Regions from separate parts of the Streptomyces nitrosporeus genome, predicted to be linked through region 1. Evidence: riboswitches for the same ligand, from Rfam matches in the RefSeq annotation. Region 1 holds a riboswitch; each other region holds the start of a gene.
What was found. Region 1 has a riboswitch for cobalamin ahead of CP967_RS32215 (ABC transporter substrate-binding protein). Riboswitches for the same ligand answer to the same signal wherever they lie in the genome.
Positions count from the first base shown of each region.

Region 2: it holds a riboswitch for cobalamin, as region 1 does, so the genes downstream of both, CP967_RS10825 (ribonucleoside-diphosphate reductase subunit alpha) here and CP967_RS32215 (ABC transporter substrate-binding protein) in region 1, are expected to answer to the same signal.
Region 3: it holds a riboswitch for cobalamin, as region 1 does, so the genes downstream of both, CP967_RS00305 (ABC transporter substrate-binding protein) here and CP967_RS32215 (ABC transporter substrate-binding protein) in region 1, are expected to answer to the same signal.

Region 1 covers NZ_CP023702.1:7,230,565-7,233,830, reverse strand. Annotated here, with positions in the region: gene CP967_RS32220 (FecCD family ABC transporter permease) at 1-464, opposite strand, end outside; gene CP967_RS32215 (ABC transporter substrate-binding protein) at 461-1,510, opposite strand; cobalamin riboswitch at 1,568-1,753, opposite strand; gene CP967_RS32205 (acyl-CoA dehydrogenase family protein) at 2,047-3,266, opposite strand, start outside.
Region 2 covers NZ_CP023702.1:2,498,609-2,501,874, forward strand. Annotated here, with positions in the region: gene mctP (monocarboxylate uptake permease MctP) at 1-1,117, shown strand, start outside; gene CP967_RS10820 (GNAT family N-acetyltransferase) at 1,238-1,738, shown strand; cobalamin riboswitch at 1,803-1,926, shown strand; gene CP967_RS10825 (ribonucleoside-diphosphate reductase subunit alpha) at 2,063-3,266, shown strand, end outside.
Region 3 covers NZ_CP023702.1:71,085-74,350, reverse strand. Annotated here, with positions in the region: gene CP967_RS00310 (FecCD family ABC transporter permease) at 1-918, opposite strand, end outside; gene CP967_RS00305 (ABC transporter substrate-binding protein) at 915-1,880, opposite strand; cobalamin riboswitch at 1,989-2,109, opposite strand; gene CP967_RS00300 (class I SAM-dependent methyltransferase) at 2,201-2,944, opposite strand; gene CP967_RS00295 (MFS transporter) at 2,913-3,266, opposite strand, start outside.

The DNA of each region.
Region 1 (3,266 bases):
AGGGCGCCGGCGAACGCGCCCGCCGGGACCGAAACCGCTCCCCCGCCCGCCCCCAGGACGACCACGGCGACGGCTCCGGTGGACGCCCCGGAGGAGACGCCGAGGACGAAGGGGTCGGCGAGCGGGTTGCGGAGCAGTGACTGCATGACGGTGCCGCACACCGCGAGCCCGGCCCCGCAGACCGCGGCGAGCAGGGTGCGGGGCATGCGCAGGTTCCAGATGATGCCGTCCCGGATCGGGGTCAGCCGGGTGTCGCCGAGGCCCAGGTGCGCGGCGACGGCGGACCACACGTCCGGGACGGAGATCCGCGCGGGGCCGATGGTGACGGCGACGGCGACGGACAGGAGCAGCAGGGCCGTCCCGGCGGTCCACAGCAGCCCGTCGCGCAGTGCCCGCGCGCTCCGGGGGCCCGTCGCGGGCGACGGCCGGGGGCGGACGGCGGGCCTCCTTCCGGTGAGGGTCACCCGGAGAGTCCGAAGGAGCGCAGCCCGGCGGCGACGAGTTCGATGCCCTCGACGGTACGGATCGACGGGTTCATGGCCTGGCCGCTGAGCAGTACGTAGCGCTTGTTCCTGACCGCGTCCATGTTCCTGGTGGCGGGGTTGGACTCCAGGAACCCGATCTTCCTGGCGGCGCTCTCGGCGGTCTGCGACTCACGGGTCAGGTCGCCGATGACCAGGACGTCGGGGTTGCGGTCGGCGACCGTCTCCCAGTTGACCTGGGGCCACTCCTCGTGGGTGTCGTCGAAGACGTTCTTCGCGCCGAGTTCCCCGGTGATGGCGCCGGGCGCCCCGCAGCAGCCGGCGAGGTAGGGCGCTTCGGAGTTGGCGAACCAGTAGAGCAGCGTGGTGCCGGAGGCGTCGATGCCCCGGGTCGCGGCCTCGACGCGGCCGTCGAGTTCGGCGACCAGTTCCTCGCCCCGCTCGGGAACGCCGAACACCTCGGCCAGGTCGCGTACTTCACCGTAGACGTCGTCCATGGTCACGGGCTTCGCGCGCACGCCGTCGCCGCTGCCGCTGTTGTCCTTCGCGCCGCAGTCGGCCGGGGAGAGGTAGGTCGGTACGCCGAGTTGCGCGAACTGTTCACGGGAGGCGACGCCGCCCTTGCCGAGGGTGGATTCGAACGAGGCGCTGACGAAGTCGGGTTCCAGGCCGAGGACCTTCTCGGAGGAGGGCTGGTTGTCGGCGATGCGCTCCACGGTGGCGTTGGCCTTCTCCAGCCCCTTCATCACCGGGTCGGTCCAGGTGGCGGTGCCGGCGAGCCGGTCGGCGAGGCCGAGGGAGAGCAGGATCTCGGTGGATCCCTGGTTGAGGGAGACCGCCCGGGACGGTACGGCCTCCACGGTCACGGTGCGTCCGCAGTTCTTCAGCGTCACGGGGTGGCCGACGGCGCCGTCGTCCGGTGCGGCGCCGGGTGAGATGCCCGCGCCCTGGCCGGTGCAGGCGGCCAGCAGGAGGATTCCCGCGGGGAGCAGGGCGGTTCGGCGTACGGCGATGGGTATGGACGGCACGGGGTCCCTCTGCGTCTCGGGGCTCTTTGCGCGAAGCCCGGTACGGGTACCGCCCCCGGGCGGGGGCGGTGGCCAGCAGGTCTTCGGACTCGGGATCGTCCGGACGGGGCGCCTTCCCAGGACAGATGCGGTGTCCCAGTGGCCGTGGCCCCGCCCGTCCCCCTCACCGCTGCGCGTCAGCTCCGGATTCGCACCGGATTCCCTGACTCCAGGTGGAGTGTGACTGGCCCGTGCAAGCTATCACGCAGCGGCCGGGGGCCTGCGGGGCCCGTACGGAGGTGTCCGGTACCGGGGCCCCGCGGGCGCGGGCCGTGCCGTGCTGTTCCGTCAGCGTGGGTGTCCTCCCGTCGGGCATTCCGTGCCCCAGCTCTGGTGAACCGATTCGCCGGGCTTCGGGCGGGGCGGTTGCCGGCGGGCCAGCACGGACGTCGTGCCCCAGTAGGCCAGCAGCACGGCGCGCAGCCCGACGGCCTCCAGGGCCTCACGCAGCCCGCCCTGCCCGGGGCACGGTCCACAGGGCCGCCGGCCTACGGCGCTCATGCCGCTCCCTCCCCGGCGGGGGCGGCCGGTCCGCGGTGCCAGGACCCGTCCGGGTCGTCGTAGGCGTCGGCGTGGTCCGGGCCCGCGATCGGCCAGTCGGCGAGCAGTTCCGCGGGCAGGGCGAAGGACTCGGCGAGTTCGGGGGCGTGCGCGGCGACGGCCGCGATCAGCTCCTCGGTGATCTCCGGGAGCGCCGCGACCTGTCCGGCGTCCAGCAGCCCCGCGGCCAGCAGGTCGCCGCTGTTACGGGCCACCCATTCGACGGTGAACAGCCGTTCCAGTTCGGTCAGCCGCTCCCGGGCGGCGCCTTCCGGCAGCAGGGCGCGGGCCTGTGCGTAGGCCTCGGCCGCCTGCCGGTAGGCGTAGGCCTCCACCCCGCGCACGGCGGGGCCGGCGGCGGCGTTCCAGCGGCCGAGCTTGTCGTCGTCGGGGTGGCGCAGCGCGCGTTCCCTGGCCCGGGTGAACCAGATGTCCTCCAGCGCGGCGACGAGTTCGCCCAGGAAGCGGGGGTCGGCCAGGTCCCCGGTGCCCGGGACGCGGCGGGCGCTCTCGCGCACGGGTGAGGGGGTGAGGAGGAGTTCTCCGGCCGCCTTGGCGTACAGGGCGATGTTGTCGCCCTCGGCGGTGATGGCGCCCTCGATGCCGGTGACCCGGTCGCTCATGCCGTTGTTCTCCAGGAGGGCCTGTGCGCCGCAGCGTTCGCGGCACTGGACGATCACTCCCCTGGCCTGCCAGGTGATCCACGCCTTGGCGACCGAGACCAGGCGCTCCGCCTCCACCCGCTCCTTCTCGGTGCAGACCTCCCAGCGGTCGAGGACCCGGCGGTGCAGCAGGCTCATCGCGAAGACCGTGGCCATGGCCGAGGCGAGCGGACCGTGGTGCGTCCGGAAGGCGTTGACCGGCACCTGCCGGGTGCCCCGGGCCGCCGACACCGTGCGGTGGCCGCCGTAGCGGACGGCGACGGCGAGGCTGGCCCGGGCCGACCCGGCGGCGCAGGCGCTCATCGAAATCCTGCCGGGGGTCACCCGGCCGATGGAGGCCAGGAAGTGGCGGCGGCGTTCGGCCCGCAGGGCGCCGGACTCCTTCCGGCCGCCGTACGCCTCGAACGCCCCGAGCAGGGCGTCCCGTTCGAGGAACAGATCGTCGAACCAGGTCAGGCAGTGGTCGACGGGGCTGCCCATCCTGGCCGGCAGCGGCCGCACCCGGACGCCCGGCA
Region 2 (3,266 bases), 4.7 Mb from region 1:
GCCCCTGCTGATCGCCTTCGCCGTGCTCGCGGCCTACACCTACTCCTCCGGGCTGCGCGCCCCGGCGCTGATCGCGTTCGTCAAGGACGGCCTGATCTATCTGGTGATCGCGGTGGCGATCATCTACATCCCGATCAAGCTGGGCGGCTTCGACCAGATCTTCGACGCGGCGAGCAAGGCGTTCGAGGAGAAGAACGAGGCGGCCGGCAAGCCGGTGGCCGGACTCGCACCCGGCGTCTCCGGCCAGTGGGGCTACGCCACGCTGGCGCTCGGCTCGGCGCTGGCGCTCTTCATGTACCCGCACTCCATCACGGCGACGCTCTCCAGCCGCAGCCGCGAGGTGATCCGCCGCAACACCACGATCCTGCCGCTGTACTCGCTGATGCTGGGGCTGCTGGCCCTGCTCGGCTTCATGGCGATCGCCGCGGGCATCAAGGTCCAGAACGGCCAGCTCGCCATCCCCCAGCTGTTCGAGAACATGTTCCCGGACTGGTTCGCCGGTGTGGCCTTCGCCGCCATCGGCATCGGCGCCCTGGTACCCGCGGCGATCATGTCCATCGCCGCGGCGAACCTGTTCACCCGCAACATCTACAAGGACTTCCTGAAGCCGGACGCGACGCCCGAGCAGGAGACGAAGGTCTCCAAGCTGGTCTCGCTGCTGGTGAAGGTCGGCGCGCTGGTCTTCGTCCTCACCATGGACAAGACGGTCGCGATCAACTTCCAGCTGCTCGGCGGGATCTGGATCCTCCAGACCATGCCGGCCCTGGTGGGCGGCCTGTTCACCCGCTGGTTCCACCGGTGGGCGCTCATCGCCGGCTGGGCGGTCGGCATGATCTACGGCACCGTCGCCGCCTACAACGTGTCCTCCCCGACCCAGCCGCACTTCGCCGGGTCCTCGAAGGAGATCCCCGGCATCGGGGAGATCGGCTACATCGGTCTCACCGCGTTCGTGCTGAACGTCGTCGTGGTGGTCGTCCTGACCTTCGTCCTGAACGCGGCGAAGGCCCCGGCCGGCATCGACGAGACCTCGCCGTCGGACTACACCGCGGACGTCGGCGACCCGGGCGTCAAGGCGGAGCTCCCGCCGGCCACGGCGGGCGCCCCCGGCGGCCACTGACCCGCCGGTCCGTCCACGGCGGATGCCCGTCGCACCCCCTCCCGGGGCGCGGCGGGCATCCGCCGTCCCGGCCCGGAAAACCCCGGGCGGCTCCGGCCGCCCCACGGCACACTGCCCCGCATGGACGTAACCATCGAACGGGTGCACCCCTCGCGGTACGCCGCCCTCGGCGAGCTCACCGCCCTGGCCTATCTCGACGAGGGCCTGCTGGACCTCGGCGCCGACGACCCCTATCTGGAGAGGCTGCGGGCCGTCGCGCGGCGGGCCGAGGAGGCGGAGGTGCTCGTGGCCCTGGACGAGGACGGCACGCTGCTGGGCGGCGTGACCTACACCGTGGCCGGCGGGCCCTGGGCCGACATCGCCCGCCCCGGCGAGGCCGAGTTCCGGATGCTGGCCGTCTCCCCCGGGGCCCGTGGCCGGGGCACCGGCGAGGCCCTCGTACGGGCCTGTATCGACCGGGCGCGGGCCGCTGACGGCGTCAGGGCACTCGTGCTCTCCAGTCAGCGGGCCATGCTCGGCGCCCACCGCCTCTACCGGCGCCTGGGCTTCGTCCGGACCCCGGAACGCGACTGGGCGCCGATGACCACCGGCACGCTGCTGACGTTCCGTCTGGAGCTGTGAGCCTTCCCCCGGCACACCCGTACACAACATGTGGGGGCTGTCCTGACGGGCAGCCCCCACATGTATGCTCGTGCTCGCTGTCGCCGCAGGGGAATCCGGTGTGAATCCGGAACTGTCCCGCAACGGTATGACCGGTGTGCTTTCGCGCACCCGCAAGTCCGAGGACCTGCCGGCAGCGCGTCCGGCTCGACCGAACCGGACGCCCTACGTCCGGGCCTCGCGGAAGGCCGGTGGACGCCGTGCGCGGTACGCCCCTGCCGGGGCCGCCGGCCTGCCCGGCTGCCCCTGTCCCCGCCGGCCCCGAGCCGAGCGAGGACAGCCCCCGTGAGCATCGCGCCAGCCGACCCTGTTTCCGTCCCGGATCCGGCCCCCCCGGCAGGGCCCGGGGCCGGAGCCGCCCCCGACGCCCCCGGTGCCGCCCTGCTGCGGACCCTGACCGCTCTCACCGCCGACCTGCCGGACACCGACCCGGGCCGGATCGCCGCGGCGGCGCTCCGCGGCCGCAGCGCCCACGCGGACGAGGACGAGCTGCGCTCCCTGGCCACGGAGGCCGCCGCCGGGCTGATCCCGGAGGACCCGTCCTACTCCCGGCTGGCGGCCCGGCTGCTCACCCGCTCGATCGCCCGGGAAGCCGCGGGCCAGGGCGCGGTGTCCTTCTCCGCGTCCGTCGCCGTGGGCCACCGCGAGGGTCTGATCGCGGACCGTACGGCCGGGTTCGTCACCCGGCACGCCGCCTTTCTCGACGCGCTGGCAGGCCGGGCGCTCGCCGACGGCGCCGACGACCGCTTCGGCTACTTCGGCCTGCGGACGCTGTACAGCCGCTATCTGCTGCGCCACCCGCTCACCCGCGAGGCCGTGGAGACTCCGCAGTACTTCATGCTGCGTGTGGCCTGCGGGCTCGCCGAGGACGAATCCGAGCGGGCGCTGGACGAAGTCGCCTCGCTGTACGGCCTGATGAGCCGGCTGGACTACCTGCCGTCCTCCCCCACGCTCTTCAACTCCGGCACCCGCCATCCGCAGATGTCCTCCTGCTACCTGCTGGACTCGCCGCTGGACGAGCTGGACTCGATCTACGACCGCTACCACCAGGTGGCCCGCCTCTCCAAGCACGCGGGCGGCATCGGTATCGCCTACTCCCGGGTCCGGGCGCGCGGTTCGCTGATCCGGGGCACCAACGGCCACTCCAACGGCATCGTGCCGTTCCTGAAGACGCTGGACGCCTCGGTCGCCGCGGTCAACCAGGGAGGCCGGCGCAAGGGGGCCGCCGCGGTCTACCTGGAGACCTGGCACGCGGACGTCGAGGAGTTCCTGGAGCTGCGCGACAACACCGGCGAGGACCAGCGGCGCACCCACAACCTGAACCTGGCCCACTGGGTCCCCGACGAGTTCATGCGCCGGGTCGAGGCGGACACCGCGTGGTCGCTGTTCTCCCCGGCGGACGTCCCCGAGCTGACCGACCTGTGGGGCGGGGAGTTCGACACCGCCTACCGGGCCGCCGAGGCGAAGGGCCTGGCCCGTAAGTCGGTTC
Region 3 (3,266 bases), 7.2 Mb from region 1:
GACGAACAGGCGCACGATGTGCGGCATCATCAGCCCGACGAAGCCGATCGGCCCGGCCGCCGCGACCAGCACTCCCGTGACGAGGGAGAGCACGACGAACAGGCGGGCACGGAACCGGCCCACGTCCAGCCCCATCGTGGTGGCCGCCTCCTCGCCGGCCAGCAGCAGATTCAGGTTGCGCGCCTGCACCATGAGGACGCCGATACCGAACAGCAGAGCCGTGCTCGGCAGCCACAGGGTGCCCCAGTCGACCCCGCCGAGGCCGCCCAGGGTCCAGGCGAGGACCGCGCGGGCCTCGTTGCCCCGGCCGGTGGTGAGCAGCAGCAGATCGAGGACCGCGGTGAGCACCGCCGCGACCGCCACCCCGGACAGCACCAGCCGTGCCGAGGTGATACGTCCGCCGGTGCGGGCGGTGGCGTACACGAGCAGGAGCGCGCCCAGGGCGCCCACGAAGGCGGCCACCGACAGGGAGACCGGCCCGAAGAGGGTGACCCCGAACACGATCACGGAGACCGCGCCGAGGGACGCCCCGGAGGAGACGCCCAGCAGGTACGGCTCGGCGAGCGGGTTGCGCACCAGGGCCTGCAGCGCGGTGCCGATCACCGCGAGGCCTGCGCCGGTGACCGCACCGAGCAGCACCCGCGGCGCCCGCACGTCCATCACGATGGTCTCCCGGGCCCGCGGCCAGTCCGGCTGCCGCCAGCCGGCGCCCAGCGCGTGCGTCACGATGTCCCACACCTGGCCGGGCGGCACCCGGACGGAGCCGATGGCGAGGCCCGCCGTGGCGGAGACGACGAGCAGGACGGCGAGTACGAGCAGCGTGACGGCCGGCCTCGCACGGCCCGGCCCTGACGCGCCGGCCTTCTGCCGCTGGACCGTCCGCTCGACGGACGTACCGGTGGCGGCCGCCCGGGTCACCGGAAGCTCGCGGGGTGCAGTCCGCGAGCCAGGTCCTCGACCGCGTAGGCCGAACGGACGCCGACCAGGGTAGCGGTCAACGGCAGAACGACGAACCGCTTGTTCCTGACGGCGGGTACGTCGGCGAGCGCGGGCCGGGAGAGCAGGAACTCCTTCTTCTCCTCCACGCTTCCGGCGCCCGCGTAGTCGTAGATGACGATGGCCTCCGGCTTGCGTTCGACGACCTGCTCCCAGGAGACATCGCCGAAGACGTCGTCGAGGCCGGCGAAGACGTTCTCGCCCCCGGCCAGCCGGATCAGCTCGGTACCCAGGCTCCTGCCGCCTGCGGTGAAGGCGCTCTTGTCGCCGCTGTCGTAGACGAAGACGGGAATCCTGGGCCCGCCCCCGGCCTTGGCGGCGGCCTTGCCGACGCGGTCCTCCAGGTCCGCGACCAGTTCGCCGGCCCGGCCGGGGACGCCGAAGATCTCGCCGATGGTGCGGATCTCGTCGTAGGTGTCCTTCATCGTCACCCGCTTCCTGCCGCAGTACTCACGGTTGAGGTGGGTGTCGATGCCGACGGCGGCGAACGCCTCGCGGGAGCGGCCCTCGTTCTCGGCGAATGCGCTGCCGTAGCCGCCGTAGACGAAGTCGGGTCCGGCGTCCAGGACCTTCTCGAACGACGGTTCCCTCTCCGCCAGTTCGGGGATCGCCTCGTAGTTTTTCTTCAGCTCGGGCAGGACGGCGGAGTCGGGGAAGGCCGTGCCGATCATACGGTCCTCCAGACCGAGGGCGAGCATGAGCTCCGCCGGGTGCTGGTGGATGGTGACCGCCCGCGACGGCGGCTCGTCGTACGTCGTCCTCACACCGCAGTTGTCGATGGTGACCGGGAAGCCCGCGGGCTCGCCCGCGGCGGCCTTCGCGTCCCCGGCGCTCCCGCCGGACGGACCGCAGCCGGTGGTCAGCAGCACGGACGAAAGAGCCATGGCGGCGGCTATGGCACGGAGGAACCCGCGCGTGCGGGCAGGGGTGAACAGCTGGGACACGTGAAGCCTCCTGGAGTCCGCGCTCCTCGGATCGGGCCCGCGACGGACCAGTGTCCTGACTCCCGGATCGACGTTCCCCCCGCCTTCCCGCGCGGTGCGCAGTGGCGTGTCGGAGGGGCGCTCCCCGGTCACAGTGGCGGGACCGTGCCGGATTCGCACCGGCTTCCTGTCTCCCGTCGCGGCGATGACCAGGTGATCCTACGTCGCCCCGGCCGACGGCAAAAGCGCGTGCGGTCCCGTCCGCACGCCCGGTGCCCGGCTCACGCCTCGCGGACAGCCCGGAGGACGAGACGCTCGGCGTTCTCGTCGTAAGGACGTCCGTCGAATCCGCCGAAGACCTCCACGCGCCCGAAGCCCGCCTCCTCGGCCATCCGCCGCAGCTCCACCGCGCTGTACACGAACCAGGTCAAGGTGGCCCGGGTCACCCGCTCGCCCCGGACCAGCACCCAGTCGCTGCGCAGCCGCGCCCACTCGTCCAGCACGGTGTCGGTCTGCACCATCACGTCGTCGCCCCGCCGCACCACCTTGGGCGGGGTGACCCTGCGGGCCAGGAGTTCCTTCCCGGCGAGGTCCAGGACGAGCGTGCCGCCGGGTGCCAGGCAGGTGTACATGGTGCGCAGCACGCGCGCGTTGTCGGCGGGATCCTCGAAGTACCCGAAGGAGGTGAACATGTTGAGGACGACGTCGAAGCGGCCCGGTGCCTCGTACTCGCGTGCGTCCGCCCGCACGTACGTCACCCTGTCACCGGCCGACCGCTTGCGTGCCCGGTCCAGCATGGCCGGGCTCAGGTCCACCCCGGTCACGCGGTGGCCGCGGCGGGCGAGCGGCACGGTGAACACCCCGGGCCCGCAGCACAGGTCCAGCACGCGCGCCCCCTGCGGGAAGTCCAGCAGGGGAGAGGTGTCCAGCAGCTCCTCGGCCTGCTCGTGGCGCTGCTCGGAGAAGAGGAAGTCATGGAACTCGGTCCAGAAGTCATCGTCCTGGAACCCGCCCGTCCGTGTCATCGCGCGTCAGTGCTCCTTCATGGTCGCCGTCGGGGACAGGGCGCCGCGCGGTGCGTCGGCGCAGTGTGAGCAGCAGAGGGGGGAGCAGCAGGCACTGGGCGGCTGCCAGCATCCAGAACCAGCCGGTGTGTCCGGCCCGTTCGCCGAGGCCGTACAGCTGTCCGCCCAGCACACCGCTCGCGCAGGCGCCCAGGCCCGCGGCCAGCCGCTGCTGACCGAAGACCACGGCATCGGAGCGGGGGCTGCGGCGCAGTGCCTCCAGGTCGTTCTTCAGGAACAGCACGATGTCGCCCAGGGTGATCAGCGCCCCGCCCGCCAGCAG